2 regions of the Pandoraea thiooxydans genome follow, and region 1 is predicted to be linked to the other one. Evidence: predicted binding sites of a transcription regulator. Region 1 holds the regulator's gene; the other holds the start of a gene.
The links. Region 1 encodes NrdR, which represses ribonucleotide reductase genes. Its sites were predicted from a motif close to CACNANATNTNGTG; they were not measured.
Positions count from the first base shown of each region.

Region 2: PATSB16_RS00510 (ribonucleoside triphosphate reductase) is a predicted target of NrdR. The motif match lies at 7,518-7,531, and genes of this name have one in related genera.

Region 1 covers NZ_CP014839.1:3,035,962-3,046,113, forward strand. Annotated here, with positions in the region: gene PATSB16_RS13915 (cytochrome c biogenesis protein DipZ) at 1-1,222, shown strand, start outside; gene msrA (peptide-methionine (S)-S-oxide reductase MsrA) at 1,304-1,999, shown strand; gene PATSB16_RS13925 (hypothetical protein) at 2,028-2,921, opposite strand; gene nrdR (transcriptional regulator NrdR) at 3,120-3,587, opposite strand; gene glyA (serine hydroxymethyltransferase) at 3,623-4,870, opposite strand; ZMP/ZTP riboswitch at 4,963-5,067, opposite strand; gene PATSB16_RS13940 (bifunctional enoyl-CoA hydratase/phosphate acetyltransferase) at 5,150-6,073, opposite strand; gene PATSB16_RS13945 (IclR family transcriptional regulator) at 6,133-6,885, opposite strand; gene xsc (sulfoacetaldehyde acetyltransferase) at 7,247-9,019, shown strand; gene PATSB16_RS13955 (amino acid permease) at 9,512-10,152, shown strand, end outside.
Region 2 covers NZ_CP014839.1:102,575-112,726, reverse strand. Annotated here, with positions in the region: gene glcE (glycolate oxidase subunit GlcE) at 1-878, shown strand, start outside; gene glcF (glycolate oxidase subunit GlcF) at 907-2,130, shown strand; gene PATSB16_RS00545 (CidA/LrgA family protein) at 2,165-2,530, shown strand; gene PATSB16_RS00540 (LrgB family protein) at 2,527-3,246, shown strand; gene PATSB16_RS00535 (glutathione peroxidase) at 3,278-3,766, opposite strand; gene PATSB16_RS00530 (type IV pilus twitching motility protein PilT) at 3,819-4,853, opposite strand; gene PATSB16_RS00525 (YggS family pyridoxal phosphate-dependent enzyme) at 4,928-5,617, shown strand; gene proC (pyrroline-5-carboxylate reductase) at 5,652-6,464, shown strand; gene ubiA (4-hydroxybenzoate octaprenyltransferase) at 6,503-7,372, opposite strand; gene PATSB16_RS00510 (ribonucleoside triphosphate reductase) at 7,578-9,608, shown strand; gene nrdD (anaerobic ribonucleoside-triphosphate reductase) at 9,635-9,829, shown strand; gene PATSB16_RS00500 (anaerobic ribonucleoside-triphosphate reductase activating protein) at 9,834-10,152, shown strand, end outside.

The DNA of each region.
Region 1 (10,152 bases):
GCGCGGACTCGGCGCGGCGATGCTCGGCGGCGTGGCGGCCATCGCTCTTGGGCTCGACACCGGCGCCTTGGCCAGCGTCTCGACGGTAGCCACCAGCGGTCTCGAGCAAGCATTGATCCACGAGCTTTCTCCCGCGGCGACGCACCTTGCCGGCCCGGCCCGGGACGGCGCGATGATGGCCGCGCAGGCGCAACCGGATTCGTCGATGCGCATGGTGCGCACGGCTGCTTCGGTCACGACGGCCAGCGTCGCGCTGCCGGTCGAGGGGCAATTGCCGCCGCTGTCGGGCGCCGTGCAGTGGCTCAATTCGCCGCCGCTGACCGCGCAGGATCTGCGCGGCAAGGTGTTGCTGCTCGATGTGTGGACCTATTCGTGCATCAATTGCCTGCGCACGTTGCCGTATGTGAAGGCGTGGGCGAAAAAGTATCGTGACCAGGGGCTGGTGGTCATCGGCGTGCATGCGCCGGAGTTCGCGTTCGAGCGCAACGTGGCGAACGTCAAGCGCGCGGTGCACGAGCTGGGCATCGATTACCCGGTCGCGATCGACAATCACTATGCGATCTGGCGCGCGCTGCACAACGAGTACTGGCCGGCGGAGTATCTCGTCGACGCGCAGGGCCGAATTCGCCATCATCACTTCGGCGAGGGTGAATACGCGCAGACCGAACACGCGATTCAGCAACTGCTGGCCGAGGCGGGCCATCGAAACGTCGCAACCGGCCTGGTCGGCACGCCCGATAAAGGCGTGCAAATGGCGCCCGACAATGCCGATCTGCAATCGCCCGAGACTTATATCGGCTACCAGCGCGCCGAGCGGTTTGCGTCTGCGGGCGGCCAGACACGCAATTTGCCGCAGCAATATACGGCCCCGGCGCGGCCGGCGCTCAATCAGTGGGGCCTGGCGGGCACCTGGCAGGTGGGCGGCGCCCATGCCACGCTCGACGGCGCGACGGGCCGCATCGTGTACCGCTTTCATGCGCGCGACCTGAATCTCGTGCTCGGACCGGCCAAGGACGGCAAGCCGGTACGCTTTCGCGTGAGCATCGACGGCGCGCCGCCGGGCGCTGCGCACGGGGTCGATGTCGACGCCAAGGGCGACGGCACGATTACCGAACAGCGGCTATATCAATTGGTTCGGCAGGACAAGACCGTGACCGACCGCACCTTTGCAATTGAATTTCTGGATCCGGGCGTTCAAGCGTACGCTTTTACTTTCGGATGACTTGTTACGCCACTCAAGCATGTATCGAGGAATCACATCATGAATACTTCAATCCGTCGTCGCACGCGCTGGACTCGGCCGATGCTGTTGAAAATGGCCGGCGCCGCCGTCGTGCTGGCCGGCCTGCTGGCATGGCAAGGGTCGGTACAGTCGGCCGAGAATGCGGTCACCATTCCGGCCCCGGCCAAGGATGAAACCGTCGGCTCCGTGCATAGCGAGACAGCCGTGCTCGCCGGCGGCTGCTTCTGGGGCGTGCAAGGGGTCTTCCAGCACGTGCGCGGCGTCACGCAGGCGGTGTCGGGCTACTCGGGCGGCGCGGCCAGCACGGCCCAGTACGAAACGGTCAGCGGCGGCGACACCGGCCACGCCGAATCGGTGCGCATCACCTACGATCCGACCAAGATCACCTATGGGCGCCTGCTGCAGATCTATTTCTCGGTAGTGCAGAACCCGACCGAGCTCAACTACCAGGGGCCCGATCACGGTACCCAATACCGCTCGGCGATCTTTCCTCAAAACGCGATGCAGCGCAGCGTGGCGCAGGCGTATATCGCCCAGCTCGACGCCGCGCACGTATTCCCCGCGCCGATCGTCACGCGGGTGGAAACCTTCAAGGGCTTTTACCCTGCCGAGGGCTATCACCAAAACTTTTTGACGCTGCATCCTGACAACCCGTACATCGCCTATAACGATCTGCCGAAGATCGCCAACCTGAAACAGCTTTTCCCGCATTGGTATCGCAGCGATCCGGTGTTGGTGAGTGCGGCGGCTCGGTAAGACGCACCGGCGGCTCGGCGCCCGCCGCTCAGGCAAAGAAGCGCAGCGCCGTCAACCCGTCAATGGCGGCGACCACCCACTTCTGTTTGCCGGTGACGTGGTCCTTGCGCAGCAGGCTCGAAAGCAGCATGGCGAGGAATCCCGTCGAGTTCAAGATGGGCCAGGCGACCGCCGAGACGGTGCTGCCGACGGCGCCGATGAAGGTCATTTGCGTGACGACCGTGAGACCGCCCCTGAGCAACAGCATGCCGCTCAGCGGCGGTCTGAAAACGTGCGACTGCCGCTGCATCAACCGACGCCACAAGGGGATGCAGCTCAGGGCCGCCCGCCAGATGATGACCGCGGTCGTGAAAACCACGGCGAGCCGCAGGTGCGAAGCGGAGAAAGACGGTGCCAGAAGCGGCGAGAGACCGGCCTGCAGCACCAGCGCACCGGCTATGAAAGCGCCGGCGGTCAAAAGCCCGGAACGGCGGTGGCGCGAATCCGCCGCAAGGAAAATCGGCAAGCTCACCAGCGTCGTGGCAACCGCAAAGCCATAGGTTTTCCACTGCCAGTCGTATGTTGTCCAAAATATCCCGATGGGGATGAGTAAATCGGAGAACTTGCCAACGACCGTGACCTGGTTGACGTTCAGGTGACGAAACCCATACGAAAAAGCATAGGCAGTCAACTGCACCAGAGCGGCAAAGCCCACGGTGCGCCAATCCAGCAGGCAATGCGCGATCTCGCGCCCCGCACCCAGCAGCAGGCCTGCGAGCGTCATCAATGCCGCCGGAATGAGGTTATTCCATAAATTGACGTTGAGAATGGAGAGATTTTTCAGCCCGATCTGGTATCGGTCGATGAGATTCAATCCAGCCCGGCTCACGGCGGAGATCAAAGCAAGCACCATGACCCATTGCGTGGTCGCGAGATCGCTCATGAGGTTGATGTTTTGTATTCGATGAATGGAGCGACATGCTATCGGGGTGAATTCCTGGCGGACATTAGAAATCTCCGATTGCGGATTAAGACCCATAAAGAATGGCGGTACGATCCTTGGCGCACAGCTGCGCACAAACGAAAAGGCCGAACTGTCCGTTCGGCCTGGTCTGCGCAACACAGCGGAAATGACCCCGGATCAGCGCCGCTTGGGTCGCTCGCTGTCGATCTCTTCGAGCACGTCGCGGAATTCGGCGACGTCTTCGAAACTGCGGTAGACGGATGCGAAACGGATGTAGGCGATCTTGTCGAGCCGCTTGAGCTCGCGCATCACCAGTTCGCCGATGCGCTGGCTGACGACTTCGCGCTCGCCGCCGGCCAGCAGTTTGTATTCGATGCGGGCGATGGCGGCGTCGAGCGCTTCGGCGCTGACGGGGCGCTTGCGAATCGCCAGCTGCATGCTGGCGCGCACCTTGGCGCGATCGTAGTCGGCCCGGCTGCCGTCTTTCTTGACGACCGAGGGCAGCGCCAGTTCGACCCGTTCGTAGGTCGTGAAGCGCTTGTCGCAGGAGGGGCATTTGCGGCGCCGCCGGATGGCGGCGCCGTCCTCGGCCTCGCGCGAGTCGATGACCTGGGTGTCATCGTGACGGCAGAAGGGGCAGCGCATCGCGGCGGGCCGTGGTGGGTAGCAGGCTCAGGCGCTCAGCGATAGACCGGGAAACGCTTGGTCAGGTCGGCCACTTGCGCGCGCGCGCGTTCGAGGTTCGCCGCATCGGCGGGATTCTCGAGCACGTCGGCGATCAGGTTGCCCACTTGCACGGTCTCGGCTTGCCCGAAGCCGCGCGTGGTCATCGCCGGCGAGCCCAGACGAATGCCGCTGGTCACGAACGGCTTTTCCGGATCGTTCGGAATGGCGTTCTTGTTGACCGTCATGTGGGCTTCGCCCAGCGCCGCTTCGGCCGCCTTGCCGGTGATTTGCTTGGCGCGCAGGTCGACCAGCATCACGTGCGACTCGGTGCGCCCGGAGACGATGCGCAAACCGCGCTGCACCAGGGTCTCGGCCAGCACGCGGGCATTGTCCACCACCTGTTGCTGGTACACCTTGAAATCGGGCGACAGCGCCTCCTTGAAGGCCACGGCCTTGCCGGCGATCACGTGCATCAGCGGGCCGCCCTGAATGCCGGGGAAAATCGCCGAGTTGACGATCTTCTCGTGCTCGGCCTTCATCAGGATCACGCCGCCGCGCGGGCCGCGCAGGCTCTTGTGCGTGGTGGTGGTGACGAAGTCGGCGAACGGCACCGGGTTCGGGTAGACGCCGGCGGCGATCAGGCCGGCATAGTGCGCCATGTCGACCATGAAGTAAGCGCCGATCGATTTGGCGATCTGCGACATGCGCTCGAAATCGATGTGCAGCGAATAAGCCGAGGCGCCCGCGACGATCAGCTTCGGTTTGTGCTGTTCGGCCAGCTTGGCGGCGGCGTCGTAATCGATCTCTTCTTTTTCGTTCAGCCCGTAGCTGACCACGTTGAACCACTTGCCGGACATGTTGACCGGCGAGCCGTGCGTGAGGTGGCCGCCATGCGCCAGGCTCATGCCCATGATCGTGTCGCCCGGCTTGAGCGCGGCGAAGAACACACCCTGATTGGCCTGGGAGCCGGAGTTCGGCTGCACGTTGGCGGCCTCGGCGCCGAACAGTTGCTTGACGCGATCGATCGCCAGCTGCTCGACCACGTCGACGTATTCGCAACCGCCGTAATAGCGCTTGCCCGGGTATCCCTCGGCGTACTTGTTGGTGAGCTGCGAGCCCTGTGCGGCCATGACCGCCGGGCTGGTGTAGTTTTCCGAGGCGATCAGCTCGATATGGTCTTCCTGGCGCTGATTTTCCTGCTGAATGACCGCCCAGATTTCGGGGTCGATATTCGCGATCGTGTCCTTGGCTTTGTCGAACATGGGTTTTCCGTTGGGTTGAACAGGTTATCCGATGAGGCGGGGCGGGCATGCCAACGATTGGTGGCAAGCAATAGACAGAGCAGCCCCGCCATCACGGCTGCCCAGGCGAACGGCAAAAATGCGCCCCGCGCTTCCCGGTGGGTCAGTCCACCTCGGGCATGCCGGGCATGCCGTAATCGCCAGTCACGCGGGGGATATGGCGCCAGTAGTGTATGCGAGGACGGCCTGATAGGCAACCGGGCCAAACCCCGGTGGTGTTGCGCGGCCGCCGCGCCGGATTCAGGCGGCCGGCTTGCGTGCCGCGAACAGCACGCCGAGGGCGACCGAGGCCAGCCGCGAGAACGGCGAATCGGCCCGGCTGGTGAGGATCACCGGCACCCGGGTGCCGAGCACCAGCCCCGCGCATTCGGCGTGGCCCAGGTAGACCAGCGATTTATAGAGGGTATTGCCGGTTTCGAGATTGGGCACCAGCAGGATGTCGGGATGGCCGGCCACCGGCGAATGGATTTTCTTGATGCGGGCCGATTCGAGCGAGATGGCATTGTCGAACGCCAGCGGGCCGTCCAGCACGCCGCCGGTAATCTGGCCCCGATCGGCCATCTTGCACAGCGCCGCCGCGTCGAGCGTGCCCGGAATGGCCGGATTGACCGACTCGGTGGCCGACAGAATGCCGACCAGCGGTTTGGCAATGCCGACCACATGCGCGAGATCGATCGCATTCTGGACGATATCGCGCTTGACCATCAGATCCGGCGCGATATTGACCACGCAATCGGTCAGCATCAGCGGCTTGGGCATGTCGGCCATGTCGAACAGGAACACATGCGAGATGCGGCGGCTGGTGCGCAGGCCCGCCTCACGGCCGACCAGCACCCCCATCAGTTCGTCGGTGTGCAGGCTGCCTTTCATGATGGCCTGGGCCTGCCCTTGTCCGACCAGTGCGGCGGCCTCCCGCGCAGCGGCGACCGGATCGTCGGGGGTGTCGACCAGGGTTGCACCGCTCAGGTCGATGCCGCCGGCAGCGGCCACCTGCGTCATGCGCTCGCGCGGCCCGACCAGCAGCAGCTTGCCCAGCCCGCGAGTGCTCGCGCCGATCGCGGCGCGCAGCGAGACTTCTTCGCACGGATAAACGACGGCGATCGTGATGCTGGAGCCGGCGGCCTGATCGATCAGGCCGTTCAAATAGGGGTAGGTATACGACATGTCTCCTCCTGGACGGGCGCGCCGCCCCTGGCCTGGCCGGCCGGGAGGAGCTCCCGCGACTAAAATGTTTGCGCCAGTTCCCGGGCTGCTTCCTGCAGGCGCGGCACGAACTCCATGGCCCGCGACAGCGGCGTGCGGGCGATCGGCGCGTGCACCGCGATGGCCGCCAGGCACGTGCCGTTGACCGAGATCAAGGGCGCCGCCACGCAGGCGATGCCAGCCACGAATTCTTCGTTGTCGACCCCGATCTGCTTGTAGGCGATGCGATCGAGCTCGGCCTCCAGCAATTCCACGTCGGTGATGGTGTTGGCCGTGAAGCGTTCGAGCTTCAGGGTTCGCACCAGCATGCCGCGCTCCTCGCGCGGCAGCATCGCCAGCAGCAGCTTGCCGCTGGCCGAACAGTGCACGGGCACTTGCGAGCCGGGCTTCAGATCCAGTCGCAGCGGCCACGGGGCCTCTTTGCGATCCAGATACAGCACCTCCGTCTCGTTGAGCATGGTGAGATTGCAGGTCTCGCCCAGATCGGCCACCAACCGGCTCAGGATGGCATGCCTGACGCGCCGCCCGCCGGTATGCATGACCACGTTCATGCCCAACTGCGACAGGCGCGGCCCGATTGCATAGGTGTTCTTGCCGCCGGGTTCGCGAATCACCAGGCCGCCAGCCTCGAGCGCCGCCAGCATGCGGTGCAGCGATGCCTTGGGCGCCTCGAAGTCCTGCACGATCTCGGCCAGCGACAACGGCCGATCGGCCTTGACGAGGTGCTCCAACAGCGCAAAGGCGCGCAGGGTGGGCGTATCAGCTTTATTCATGCCGTCTTCCGTTCCGAAAAATGAAACGGGCTTATTGTACCGGCTGCCGTCCGCGCCATCCTGCCGCGCGCGCACTCCCTCCTGCGGCGCCTGGTCTGGCGCCGTTTGCTTTGCTGGTTTGGCCTGCCTGGTCGGCGGGCCCTCTGCAAGCACTCCAGTCATTGCTTCATAACTCCCGGTATGCACGGGCTCAATATGCGGCACGATTAAATTTTTGTCAACGAATCGTACCGAAAAATTTTTTTGTAACCGGTATTGTCTTTTTAGTGTCTTTGTACAAAAATAAACCGTACATTTTGTTCCATAAATTTTTGGCGGCTGACGCCGTCGCCCACCGCCCCCCCTAAATAGGAGACATACCATGGCCAACCGCCAAGTCACACAGGGCAAAACCAAAATGACGCCATCCGAAGCGTTTGTCGAAACGCTGGTCGCCAACGGCGTGACCGATGTGTTCGGCATCGTCGGCTCGGCCTGCATGGATGCGCTGGACATTTTTCCGGCCGCCGGCATTCGCTACATTCCGACCGTGCACGAACAAGGCGCCGGCCATATGGCCGACGGCTTCTCGCGCGTAGCCGGCCGCCATGGCGTATGCATGGCGCAGAACGGCCCCGGCATCACCAACTTCGTGACGTCGATCGCCGCGGCCTACTGGGCGCACAGCCCGGTGGTCATGATCACGCCGGAATCCGGCACCATGACGATGGGTCTGGGCGGCTTCCAGGAAACCGAACAACTGCCGATCTTCTCGAAGATCACCAAGTTCCAGGGGCACGTCAATAATCCGCGCCGCATGGCCGAGATCACCGGGCGCTGCTTCGATCGCGCGATGCTCGACATGGGCCCGACCCAGCTCAATATTCCGCGCGATTATTTCTACGGCGAATATGAGTACGAAATTCCCGAGCCGATCCGCATCGAAAACGGCCCGGGCGGCACGCAAGCCCTGGTCGAAGCGGCCGAGCTGCTGGCCAGCGCGAAGTTTCCGGTGATTCTGGCCGGCGGCGGCGTGGTGATGTCCAACGGCGTCGAGGCCTGCGTGGCGCTGGCCGAGTTGCTCGACGCGCCGGTGGTCAACAGCTACCTGCACAATGACTCGTTCCCGGCCAGCCACCGCCTGTGGTGCGGCCCGCTCGGCTATCAGGGCTCGAAAGCCGGCATGAAGCTGATCTCCAAGGCCGACGTGGTGCTGGCCCTGGGTACCCGGCTCGGACCGTTCGGCACGCTGCCGCAGCACGGCATGGACTACTGGCCGAAGAACGCCAAGATCATTCAGGTCGACGCCGATCCGAAGATGCTGGGCCTGGTCAAGAAGATCTCGGTGGGCCTGTGCGGCGATGCCCGCTCGGCCGCGCTGGCCCTGGCCGAGCGCCTGAAGTCGCAATCGCTGGCGTGCCACGCCAACCGCGACCAGCGCCTGAACGACATCAAGCAGGAAAAGGCCGCCTGGGAAGCCGAGCTGACGGAATGGACGCACGAGCGCGATCCGTACAGCATGGACGTCATCAAGAACGCCAAGGAAATGCATCCGCGCCAGATGTTGCGCGAGTTGGAAAAGGCCATGCCGAAGGATGCGATGGTCTCGACCGACATCGGCAACATCTGCTCGGTTTCCAACAGCTACCTGCGTTTCGAGCAGCCCCGCTCGATGTTTGCGGCGATGAGCTTCGGCAACTGCGGCTATGCGTTCCCGGCGATCATCGGCGCCAAGGTGGCCGCGCCCCATCGTCCGGCCGTGGCCTACGTCGGCGACGGCGCCTGGGGCATGAGCTTCGGTGAAATCCTGACCTGCGTGCGCGAGAACATCCCGACCACCGCCGTGGTGTTCCACAACAAGCAGTGGGGCGCGGAGAAGAAGAACCAGGTGGACTTCTACAGCCGCCGCTTCGTCGGTACCGATCTGGAAAACCCGAGCTTCGCCGCGATCGGCCGCTCGATGGGCGCCGAAGGTGTGGTGATCGATCAGCTGTCGGACGTCGGCCCGGCGCTGGCCGCGGCCTGCGCTGCCCAGAAGGAGGGCAAGACCACCATTATCGAAGTGATGGTCACGCGCGAACTGGGCGACCCGTTCCGTCGCGACGCTTTGTCGATGCCGGTGCGCCTGCTGGACAAGTACAAGGACTTCGTCTGAGTCCATGGATGGCGCCGCGCTTGCGGCGCCCGCCTATCGCGCCGCGGGCTTCGCCCCGCGCGCGGTAAAATTTGCGCAGTGCCCTGGGGGCGTCGCCACACCGCCCTCTCTGTCAGTAGCGAAATAAAGAAAAGCGCCACCCGTTGCCCAGCGCAGCCGGTATAGAGCGTCGAGTGAAAAAATCAGGAGGCTTCACTGTGTCAGTCGTTCCCTTTCCCGCTCGTGCCGTGACGCGCGCCCGCGCCGGCAGCCTGCCTGCGGCGAATCGTCATCCGTTCCCGTTCCTGGACCACGGCGCGCAGCGTCGGCGTATATCCCTGGCACCGCGCGCGTAACCCGCCCGCGAGCCGCGCGGCCGCGGCCGCATCCCTATCGCAAACCACACCGTTGCCAACGGCACAGGCCGGGTGCATCCGTTCGCGCGCAGCGCGAGCCCGCCCCGCGCATGCCGCCGGTGTTTTCGTCACGCTTGTCCGCCAAGAGGAGGCCGGCATGTATCAAGATCCACGCTCGAATCCATCATCGAGCCGCTTGCAGCACAGTCTGAAACAACGCCATATGTCCATGATCGCGCTGGGTGGCGTGATCGGCGCCGGCCTGTTCGTCGGCAGCGGCGTCGTTATCCACTCGGCCGGCCCGGCCGCGATCATTTCGTTTCTGATTACCGGCGCGCTGGTGGTGCTGGTCATGCGCATGCTCGGCGAGATGGCCTGCGCGCTGCCGGCCGTCGGCTCGTTCTATGAATATGCCCGGCTGGCGTTCGACGACCGTCCGGCGGCGGGCGAGCTGGCGGGCTTTCTGACCGGCTGGATGTACTGGTATTTCTGGGTCATCGTGGTCGCGGTCGAGGCCGTGGCGGGGGCCTCGCTGGTCCAGTTCTGGCTGCCAGGCGTGCCGGCCTGGACCATCAGCCTGGTGCTGCTGGTCCTGCTAACGCTGACCAACCTGGTGTCGGTCGCCTCTTACGGGGAGTTCGAGTTCTGGTTCGCCTCGATCAAGGTCGCGGCCATCGTGGTGTTTCTGTTCCTGGGCGGCCTTTATGTGCTGGGCCTGTGGCCGCACGCCACCGGCGGGCTGAGCAATATCACCGCGCATGGCGGCTTCATGCCCAACGGCATCGGGCCGGTGCTCAG
Region 2 (10,152 bases), 1.5 Mb from region 1:
CGCCGCTGGCGGAAATCGAAGCGGTACTGGCCGAGAAAAATCAGTTGCTGCCGTTCGAGCCTCCGTATTTCGGTCCGCACGCGACCTTCGGCGGCTGCGTCGCCGCCGGGCTGTCCGGCCCCCGTCGGCAGGCCGCCGGCGCGGTTCGGGATTTCGTGCTGGGCGCCGCGCTGATGGACGGCAAGGGGCAGGTGCTGCACTTCGGCGGACAGGTCATGAAAAATGTCGCGGGGTATGATGTGGCTCGCCTGCTGGCCGGCTCGCTGGGCATCCTCGGGCTGATTCTCGACGTTTCGATCAAGGTCATGCCGCAGCCGTTTGCCGAATTGACGCTGCGCTTCGAAATGAATGCCGTGGACGCCGTGCGCAAGCTCAATGAATGGGGCGGCCAGCCATTGCCCATTAGCGCCAGCGCATGGTACGACGACATGCTCGCGGTTCGCCTGTCAGGCGCCTCGGCAGCCATCAAGGCCGCGCGCGTCAAGCTCGGCGGCGAGCTGGTCGATGCCATTCACGCCGCCAAATTCTGGCAGGGCGTGCGCGAGCACACCGACCCGTTTTTCGCCGACGCGGGCCCCGAGCGCGCCCTGTGGCGACTCTCGCTGCCGCCGATCACCGAGCCCCATCGCCTGCCCGGCAAACAGTTGATCGAGTGGGGCGGCGCCCAGCGCTGGTGGATCACCGACGCCGACGCGCAGAGCGTGCGCAGCGCCGCCCGTCAGGCCGGCGGGCACGCGACGCTGTTCCGCTACGGCGAGGCCAGCGCGGGCGTGTTCACGCCGCTGGCGGTGCCGCTGATGCGAATTCACCGCAATCTGAAGGCGGCCTTCGACCCGGCCGGCATTTTCAACCCGGGCCGGATGTACCCGGAACTTTGAGTTCGGCCGACCTGGAGGAACCCGCGCCATGCAAACCCATCTCGCTGATTTCATTCGTGGCACCCCGGCCGGCGACGAGGCGGACGCGATCCTGCGCAAATGCGTGCACTGCGGATTCTGCACCGCCACTTGCCCGACCTACCAGCTGCTGGGCGACGAGCTCGACGGCCCGCGCGGACGCATCTATCTGATCAAGCAAATGCTCGAGGGCAGCGACGTCAGCACCCGCACCGTCGGCCATCTGGACCGCTGCCTGACCTGCCGCAGCTGCGAGACGACCTGCCCGTCGGGCGTCGAGTACGGGCATCTGGTCGACATCGGCCGACAGGTCGCCGAGCAGCGGGCATCGCGGCCGCTCGTGCAGCGCGCGCAGCGAAAGTTTCTGTCGACCTTTCTGCCCAATCCGCATTTGTTCGGACCGGCGCTGCGCCTGGGGCAGTTCCTGCGCCCGATGTTGCCGCGCCGGCTGCGCCGCAAAATTCCGTTGTCCGGCAGCAGCGGCCAGTGGCCCCGGCAGACGCATCAGCGCAAGATGCTGATGCTGGCCGGCTGCGTGCAGCCCGCGATGCTGCCCAACATCAATAGCGCCACCGCGCGTGTGTTCGACGCTGTCGATATCCAGTTGATCATGGCGCCCGAGGCGGGCTGTTGCGGTGCGATCAGGCATCACCTGAGCGACACCGCCGGCGCACTGGACGATATGCGGCGCAACATCGATGCGTGGTGGCCTCACCTCGAGCAGGGCGTCGAATCGATCGTGATCAATGCCTCCGGTTGTGGTGCGATGGTCAAGGAGTATGGACACCTGTTGCGGCACGACTCGCGCTATGCCGCCCGGGCCGAGCGCGTCGCCGCGGCCGCGCGCGACCCCAGCGAGATCCTGCCGGCGCATGCGGCCACGCTCAAGCAACGCACGCACCGCCCCGGCAACCAGGTGCTCGCCTATCACCCCCCCTGTACGCTGCAGCACGCCCAGCAACTGCGCGGCGAGGTCGAGCGCTTGCTGCTCGAACTGGGCGTCAATCTCAAGCCGGTTCAGGACAGTCATCTGTGTTGCGGGTCGGCCGGCACCTACTCGTTGCTGCAGCCGGAACTCGCCACGCGTTTGCGCGACAACAAGCTGGCCCAATGCGAGGCGCAGCGCCCCGCGACGATCCTGTCGGCCAACGTCGGCTGCATCGCGCACCTGCAAAGCGGCACGCGCACGCCGGTCAGACATTGGATCGAATTGGTCGACAGCCTGCTGGTATGACAATCCCCCGGAGACCAAAATGAAAGACAACCGGATGCTGCAAACCTTCGCCGTGCTGCTGATGTTTCAGACCATCGGCGAAATTCTCAGCTACTCGCTGCACCTGCCGATCCCGGGACCGGTCATCGGCATGGTGCTGCTGTTGCTCTGGCTGCTCGCCAACGAGCGGCTGCTGCCAGTCATTGCTCCCACCTCGCAGGAGCTGCTGCGTCATTTATCGCTGTTGTTCGTGCCTGCCGGCGTCGGCATCATGGCGCAGGCCCATACGTTGAGCGGACAGTGGCTGGCAATTGTCGTGGCGCTGGTCGTCAGCACGGCCCTGACCATCACGGTCACGGCGCTGGTCACGCAAGCCCTGATTCGCTGGCAGGAAAAACGCCGCACGGAGCATGCCGCATGACGCCCCGCATCGCAGCCATATGGGTCTACCTGGCAACCACGCCATTGCTGGGCCTGAGCGCCACCCTGCTGGCTTATCTCGCCGCGTTCGCCATCTACCAGCGCTGCCGCTTCAATCCGCTGGCGAATCCGGTTGCCATCGCCGTGGCGCTGCTGGTCACGGTGCTCACGCTCACCCATACGCCGTACCCGACTTACTTCGAGGGTGCCCAGTTCGTGCACTTCCTGCTTGGCCCAGCCACCGTGGCGCTGGCCGTGCCGCTATATCAGCAATGGCCGCGGCTGCGCCGCCATGCGATCCCGCTGCTCGGCGGCCTGCTGGCGGGCTCGCTCACCGCGATTGTCTCGGGCACAGGCATTGCCATGCTGCTCGGCGCGTCCCGCACCACGACGCTGTCGATCGCGCCCAAGTCGGTAACGACGCCGATCGCCATGGGGATTGCGGACAAAATCGGCGGCCTGCCATCGCTGACCGCGGTGCTGGTGATCTCGACCGGCATTCTCGGCGCCATCCTCGCGACCTTCATCCTGAATGCGCTGCGCATCAAGGACTATGCGGTGCGTGGCTTCGCGACCGGCGTCGCGGCTCACGGAATCGGCACCGCGCGCGCGTTTCAGGTGAGCGATGAGGCAGGCGCGTTTTCCGGTCTGGGCATGGGCCTCAATGGCGTGCTCACGCCGATTCTGGTCCCGCTGCTGCTCAGCCTGTGGCATTGAGGCGCCGGCTGGCGCCAGGCACCGTCGCCATTCAGGCAGGCGGCAGCACCGCCTCGATGTCCTGCTGCAGTTCTTCGGGCTTGGTGGTCGGGGCGTAACGCTTGAGGACCCGGCCATCGGCGCCGACCAGGAACTTGGTGAAGTTCCATTTGATCGCGTGAGTCCCGAGCACGCCGCGTTTTTCGGCCGTCAGCCACTGATAAAGCGGATGTGCGCCGGATCCTTTGACATCGATTTTGGCAAACATCGGGAAGGTCACGCCAAATTGGGTGTCGCAGAAACTACGAATTTCCTCGGCGCTGCCGGGCTCCTGCGCGCCGAACTGGTTGCACGGAAAACCCAGCACGACCAGACCGCGCGCGCCGTACTGCTGATAGAGCCGCTCGAGCCCGGCATATTGCGGCGTGAAACCGCATTGACTGGCGGTATTGACGATCAGCAGCGTCTTGCCCGCATATTGGCGCAGCGGCACTTCCTCGCCGCTCAAGGTTCGCACGGAAAAATCGTAGATGCTGCTCATGATTGCCTCGCCCGCCATTGAACAGGTCGCAGTGTGCCATAGAACCAGCGCCCTAGCGCGGCGCCTGGCTCGATGAAGGGCGTGCCGCCGGCCGTTCGATTCGGCCCTGCGCGCGCAGCCCCGCCAAATGCTGCTCGAAGGTTTGCATGCCCAGATGCTGACCGGTCTGCAGCACCGACTGAAGTTGTGTCGTCTTGCCCTCGCGAATCAGATTGCGCACCGCCGGGGTACTCAGCAAAATCTCTTGCGCGGCGAGCCGGCCCGGGCCGTCGGCGCGCCTGACCAGCACCTGCGCAATCACCGCCTCGAGCGATTCGGCCAGCAATCCGCGCGCAGCCTGTTTCTCGTCGCCGGGAAACACGTCGACGATACGCTCGACGGCCTGCGCGGCCGAGCGCGTGTGCAGCGTGCCGAACACAAGGTGACCGGTTTCGGCTGCCGTCAGGGCAAGCCGAATGGTGTCCAGATCGCGCAGCTCGCCCAGCAGAATCGCGTCGGGGTCTTCGCGCAGCGCCGCTCGCAAGGCACTGGCGAAGTTGTGCGTATGCGCGCCGACTTCGCGCTGCGTCACCAGGCTGCGGTGCGACGCATGCACGTATTCGATAGGATCCTCGATGGTCAGAATGTGCCCGGCGTGAGAGCGATTGCGGTGATCGAGCAGGGCCGTCAGCGTGGTCGATTTGCCCGAGCCGGTGGGCCCGGTAACCAGCACCAGTCCGGCCGCCTTGAGCGACAGCGCGCCCAACGCGTCGGGCAAACACAATGCCTCCAGCGACGGGACATCCCGGGCGATCAGACGCAGCGCGGCGGCGGGGCCGCGCGCCTGCCAGTATGCGTTGACGCGCACACGCGGCAAGCCGGGCCAGTCGAGCGAGAAATCGCATTCGTGCCGCGCCGCATGGCGCGCACGCTGGGCGTCGTCCATCACGTCATGCAGCACTGCGCCGATTTGATCGCCGCCGAGCCGCTCGGCATCGGCCGGCACCAGCTCGCCGTCGATGCGCAGGCACGGCGGCATGCCGGCCGACAAATGCAGATCCGAGGCGCCGCGCTGCGCCGCGTGCCGAAGAAGCTCGCCAAGTTCCATTTATAATCACTCCGATGAAGTCGTCTCGCGGCGTGACCGTGCGCCGGCCTCGCCGACCGTAGCACCGAGCCCCCATGTCCACCATCGCCCTCAATCTGAAAAACGTCCTGCAGCGTATCGACGCGGCCACCGCTGGCGCCGGCCGGCCGGCGCACAGCGTGCAACTGCTGGCCGTCTCGAAAACTGTCAGCGCCGACGTCGTGCGCGAGGCATTTGCTGCCGGCCAACGGGCCTTCGGCGAAAACTATGTGCAGGAAGCGCTCGACAAGATCGCCGCGCTGGCCGACGTTCGCGAGTCGCTGCAGTGGCATTTCATCGGCCCGCTGCAAAGCAACAAAACACGGCTGGTCGCCGAGCAGTTCGACTGGGTGCATTCGGTCGACCGACTCAAGACCGCCGAGCGGCTGTCGGCCCAGCGGCCCGCGCACTGCGCGCCGCTGCAGGTGTGCCTGCAGGTCAACATCAGTGGCGAGGCAAGCAAGAGCGGCGCGGCCGTGAGCGACGCCGCTCAACTGGCGCACCGGATTGCCGCGCTGCCGCGCCTGCGGCTGCGCGGCCTGATGGCCATTCCCGAGCCGCACGATGACCCGACCCTGCAGCGCAAACCGTTTCGCGCACTGCGCGAGCTGTGGGAACAACTGCGCGCCGAAGGGCTGGCGCTCGATACGCTCTCGATGGGCATGTCGGCGGATCTCGAGGCGGCCATCGCCGAAGGTGCTACTCTGGTACGCATCGGCACCGCGATCTTCGGTGCGCGCGCCTGATGGAATGTCTCTTTTATCCACTGTGAGGAGCTTCATGAAAATCGCATTTATCGGCGGCGGCAATATGGCCGGCGCCCTGATCGGGGGCCTGCTCAGGCAGGGCGTACCGGCAACCGACCTGAGCGCGGTCGATCTCTCGCCGCAAACGTGCGAGCATCTGACGAAAACTTTCGGAATCAACGCCGGCACGCAATTGAGCGAACGCCTGCGCGATCAGGAGGCCATCGTGCTGGCGGTCAAGCCGCAGCACCTGAAGGAAGCGGCGCAATCGCTCGCACCCTATCTGCGCGGACAACTCGTCATCAGCATCGCCGCGGGCGTGCATGCGGCCGTGCTGTCGCGCTGGCTGGGTGGCTACGACCAGATCGTGCGCTGTATGCCCAATACGCCGGCGCTGGTCGGCAAGGGCATCTCCGGCCTTGCCGCGCTGTCCGGTGTGGACACCTCGCGGCGCCAGTTGGCCGAACGCGTATTGAAAGCCGCGGGGCAAGTCATCTGGTGCGACAACGAAGCGCAACTCGACGGCGTCACCGCGCTATCGGGCAGCGGCCCCGCCTATGTTTTCTACTTTATCGAAGCGATGCAGCAAGCGGCTGCCGAACTGGGTTTCTCCGAAGCACAGGGCCGGCAACTGGCGATCGCCACGGTCGCCGGGGCCGCCGAGCTCGCGGCGCAGTCGAGTGAGCCGGCCAGCGTGCTGCGCGAGCGCGTTACTTCCAAGGGAGGCACCACGTTCGCGGCGTTGACCTCGTTCGAGCATGACGGCGTGAAGGCCGCCATTGTGCGCGGCATTCATGCGGCACATGCGCGCTCGCGCGAACTTGGCGCGGAGTTGGGCGCCGATTAGCGGATCAGCCGCTCACCGGCCTGCGGCGCCGCAGGGGGTCAATGCGCCGGCGTGAGCAGGTAGTGAAAGAAGATGCCGGCGAAAATCGCCGCGCCGAGCCAGTTGTTGTGGCGAAACGCGGCGAAACACCGCATGCGCTCGCGCCCGCGGATCAGGAAATAGTGGTATACGGCGCAAGCCACCGCCACCGCCATGCCAAGCCAGAACGGCCAGCCGAACTGCAGGCGGTATCCGACCCCGCCGGTAATGACGAACATCGCGGCGTAGCAGGCCATCACGGCCGCCACGTCATAGCGCCCGAATGTGATGGCCGAAGTCTTGATGCCGATGTGCACGTCGTCGTCCCGGTCGACCATCGCATATTCGGTATCGTAGGCGACCGACCAGAACACGTTGGCCAGCAGCAGCAGCCAGGCCAGCGGCGGCACATGGCCCTGCACCGCGGCAAACCCCATCGGAATCCCGAAGCCGAACGCGACACCCAGGTAAGCCTGCGGAATGGCGAAAAAGCGCTTCATGAACGGATAGCTGGCCGCCACGAACAATGCCGGCACGGACAGCCATTTGGTCAGCCCGTTGAGCGGCAGAATCAGCAAGAAGGCCGCCAGCGCCAGGACTCCGGCGACCGCCAGCGCTTCCCACGCGTCGATACGCCCCGAGGTCAACGGCCGCTCCTGGGTGCGCTTGACGTATTTGTCGAAATCGCGATCGGCGTAATCGTTGATCGCGCAGCCGGCCGAGCGCATCAGAAACGTCCCAACGATAAATATCAGCAGCACGCCCAGCGGCGGACGGCCGTCCGAGGCGATCCACAACGCATTGAGCGTCGGCCATAGCAGCAGGACCGTGCCGATCGGCTTATCGAGCCGAACCAGCCGGAAATACAGGGGCAAGCGTTGAGTGAGCATGGCACACAGTCGAATCATCACATGTGCGCATTGTAGGACAGTTGGCCGCTGCGACGCCTGTTGCTGCGCCGGATGCAGGCCATGTCGTGGTGGCCCGGCGGGCGCGGCCCCAGCGGTGCGAGGATCGATTCTTTGACCTAGATCACACAATATATTGTGGTCGGCAAATACCATGACCACAACCTATAGTTAAAGGAGCCGAGCCATGCCAGAAACGCGCGATACCTTGCTCACCGCCGGGCCCTGCGAGGTGCGCAAGCGCGACGGGCGCCTGCTGCCGTTCGACGCCGCGAAAATACGCTCGGCGATGGCCCGCGCCGGCCAGGCCAGCGGCGAATTTGGCGCCAACGAGGCTGATTTGCTCGGCAACCAGGTCGTTAAGGCAGTGGGCGAGCGATTTGCTGGCCAGGCACCTGCCATCGAGCAGATCCAGGACGTCGTCGAACTCACCTTGATCGCCGCCGGCTATCTGAAAACCGCGCGCGCCTACATCGTCTATCGCGAGCGGCATGCGAAGTTGCGCCAGGACAGCAAAACCCTGGTGGACGTGGCGTCATCCATCAACGAATACCTGAATCGCCAGGATTGGCGCGTCAATGCCAATGCCAATCAGGGTTATTCGTTGGGCGGCCTGATCCTCAACGTGGCCGGCAAGGTCACCGCCAACTACTGGCTGTCTCACGTCTACGCGCCGGAAGCGGGCGCGGCCCACCGGGAGGGCGACATCCATATCCATGACCTGGACATGCTGTCGGGCTATTGCGCCGGCTGGTCGCTGCGCACCCTGCTGACCGAGGGTTTCAACGGCGTGCCGGGCAAGGTGGAAGCTGCGCCGCCCCGGCATCTGTCGAGCGCGGTCGGACAGATCGTCAACTTTCTCGGCACCATGCAGAATGAATGGGCCGGCGCCCAGGCCTTCTCGTCCTTCGACACTTACATGGCGCCCTTCGTGCGCAAGGATCGCATGACCTACCGGGAGGTCAAGCAGCACATTCAGGAGTTGATCTACAACCTCAATGTGCCGTCCCGCTGGGGCACCCAGACCCCCTTTACCAATCTGACCTTCGACTGGGTTTGCCCGGATGATTTGCGCGAGCAGATCCCGGTGATCGGCGGCCAGGAGATGCCGTTTTCCTATGGCGAGCTGCAGGCCGAGATGGACCTGATCAACCAGGCCTACCTGGAGGTCATGACCGAAGGCGACGCCAAGGGACGGGTGTTCACCTTCCCCATCCCCACCTACAACATCACGCCGGCGTTCCCCTGGCAGAGCGAGAACGCCGCGCGGCTGTTCGACATGACCGCCAAATATGGCCTGCCTTACTTCCAGAACTTCGTGAACTCGGAGCTGAAACCCAATATGGTCCGGTCCATGTGCTGCCGGCTGCAATTGGATCTGCGCGAGTTGCTCAAGCGCGGCAATGGCCTGTTCGGCAGTGCCGAGCAGACCGGCAGTATCGGCGTGGTCACGGTCAACTGTGCACGCCTGGGTTACCGCTACCGGGGTGACGAGGCCGGCTTGCTGGCGCGGCTCGATGAGCTGCTGGCGATCGGCCGCGATACGCTGGAGGTCAAGCGCAAGCTCATCCAGCACCTGATGGACCAAGGCCTGTTTCCTTACACCAAGCGCTATCTCGGCACGTTGCGCAACCACTTTTCGACCCTCGGGGTCAACGGCATCAACGAGATGATCCGCAACTTCAGCGGCGACCAGCACGACCTCACCACCGACTGGGGCCATGCCTTCGCGCTGCGCCTGCTCGACCACGTGCGCGCGCGCATCGTCGCTTTCCAGGAAGAAACCGGGCACATGTACAACCTCGAAGCAACACCCGCCGAGGGCACCACCTACCGCTTCGCCAAGGAGGACAACAGGCGCTGGCCGGATATCCTGCAGGCCGGCACGGCGGCGCAGCCGTACTACACCAATTCCTCGCAGTTGCCGGTCGGGTGCACCGACGACCCGTTCGAGGCGCTCGAGCGTCAGGAAGCGCTGCAGGCCAAATATACCGGCGGCACCGTCCTGCATCTCTATATGGGCGAGCGCCTGTCCAGCGGCGCGGCTTGCATGCGGCTGGTACGCCGGGCGCTGGAGAATTTTCGCCTGCCGTATGTCACTGTGACACCCACCTTTTCGATTTGCCCCACACACGGCTATCTGGCCGGGGAACACGCGTTCTGCCCCAAGTGCGACGAGGAGATTCTGGCGCGCAAGCGCGGCCAGCCCGTCGCTTGATTCCACCACTCGTCAAAGGTGACACCATGATCGAACTATCCGAACCCACCCGCCTGAGCGCCGACGCCATCGAATTGAGGGACGAAGAGCGCCAGCCCTGCGAAGTCTGGACGCGGGTGATGGGCTATCACCGCCCGGTGGCCAGCTTCAATATCGGCAAAAAGGGCGAACACGCCGAGCGCCGCTTTTTCAGTGAGCGGCGCTGCGCCCAGGAGACTTGATCTCATGAGCGGTCTGCGGGTCGGCGGCCTCGTGCCGCTGACCTCCATCGATTTTCCCGGACACCTTGCGGCGGTGGTGTTCTGCCAGGGCTGCGCCTGGCGTTGCGTCTACTGCCAGAACGCGCATCTGATTCCGGCCGATGCGCCTGCCGAGCGCTCCTGGGACGATGTGCTGGCGTTTCTCGGCCGTCGGCGCGGCCTGCTTGATGGCGTCGTGTTCTCGGGCGGCGAGCCGACGCTGCAAGCCGCCCTGCCCGAGGCCGCGCAAGCGGTTCGCGACCTGGGGATGCGCGTCGCCCTGCACACCGCCGGCATGGCCCCGG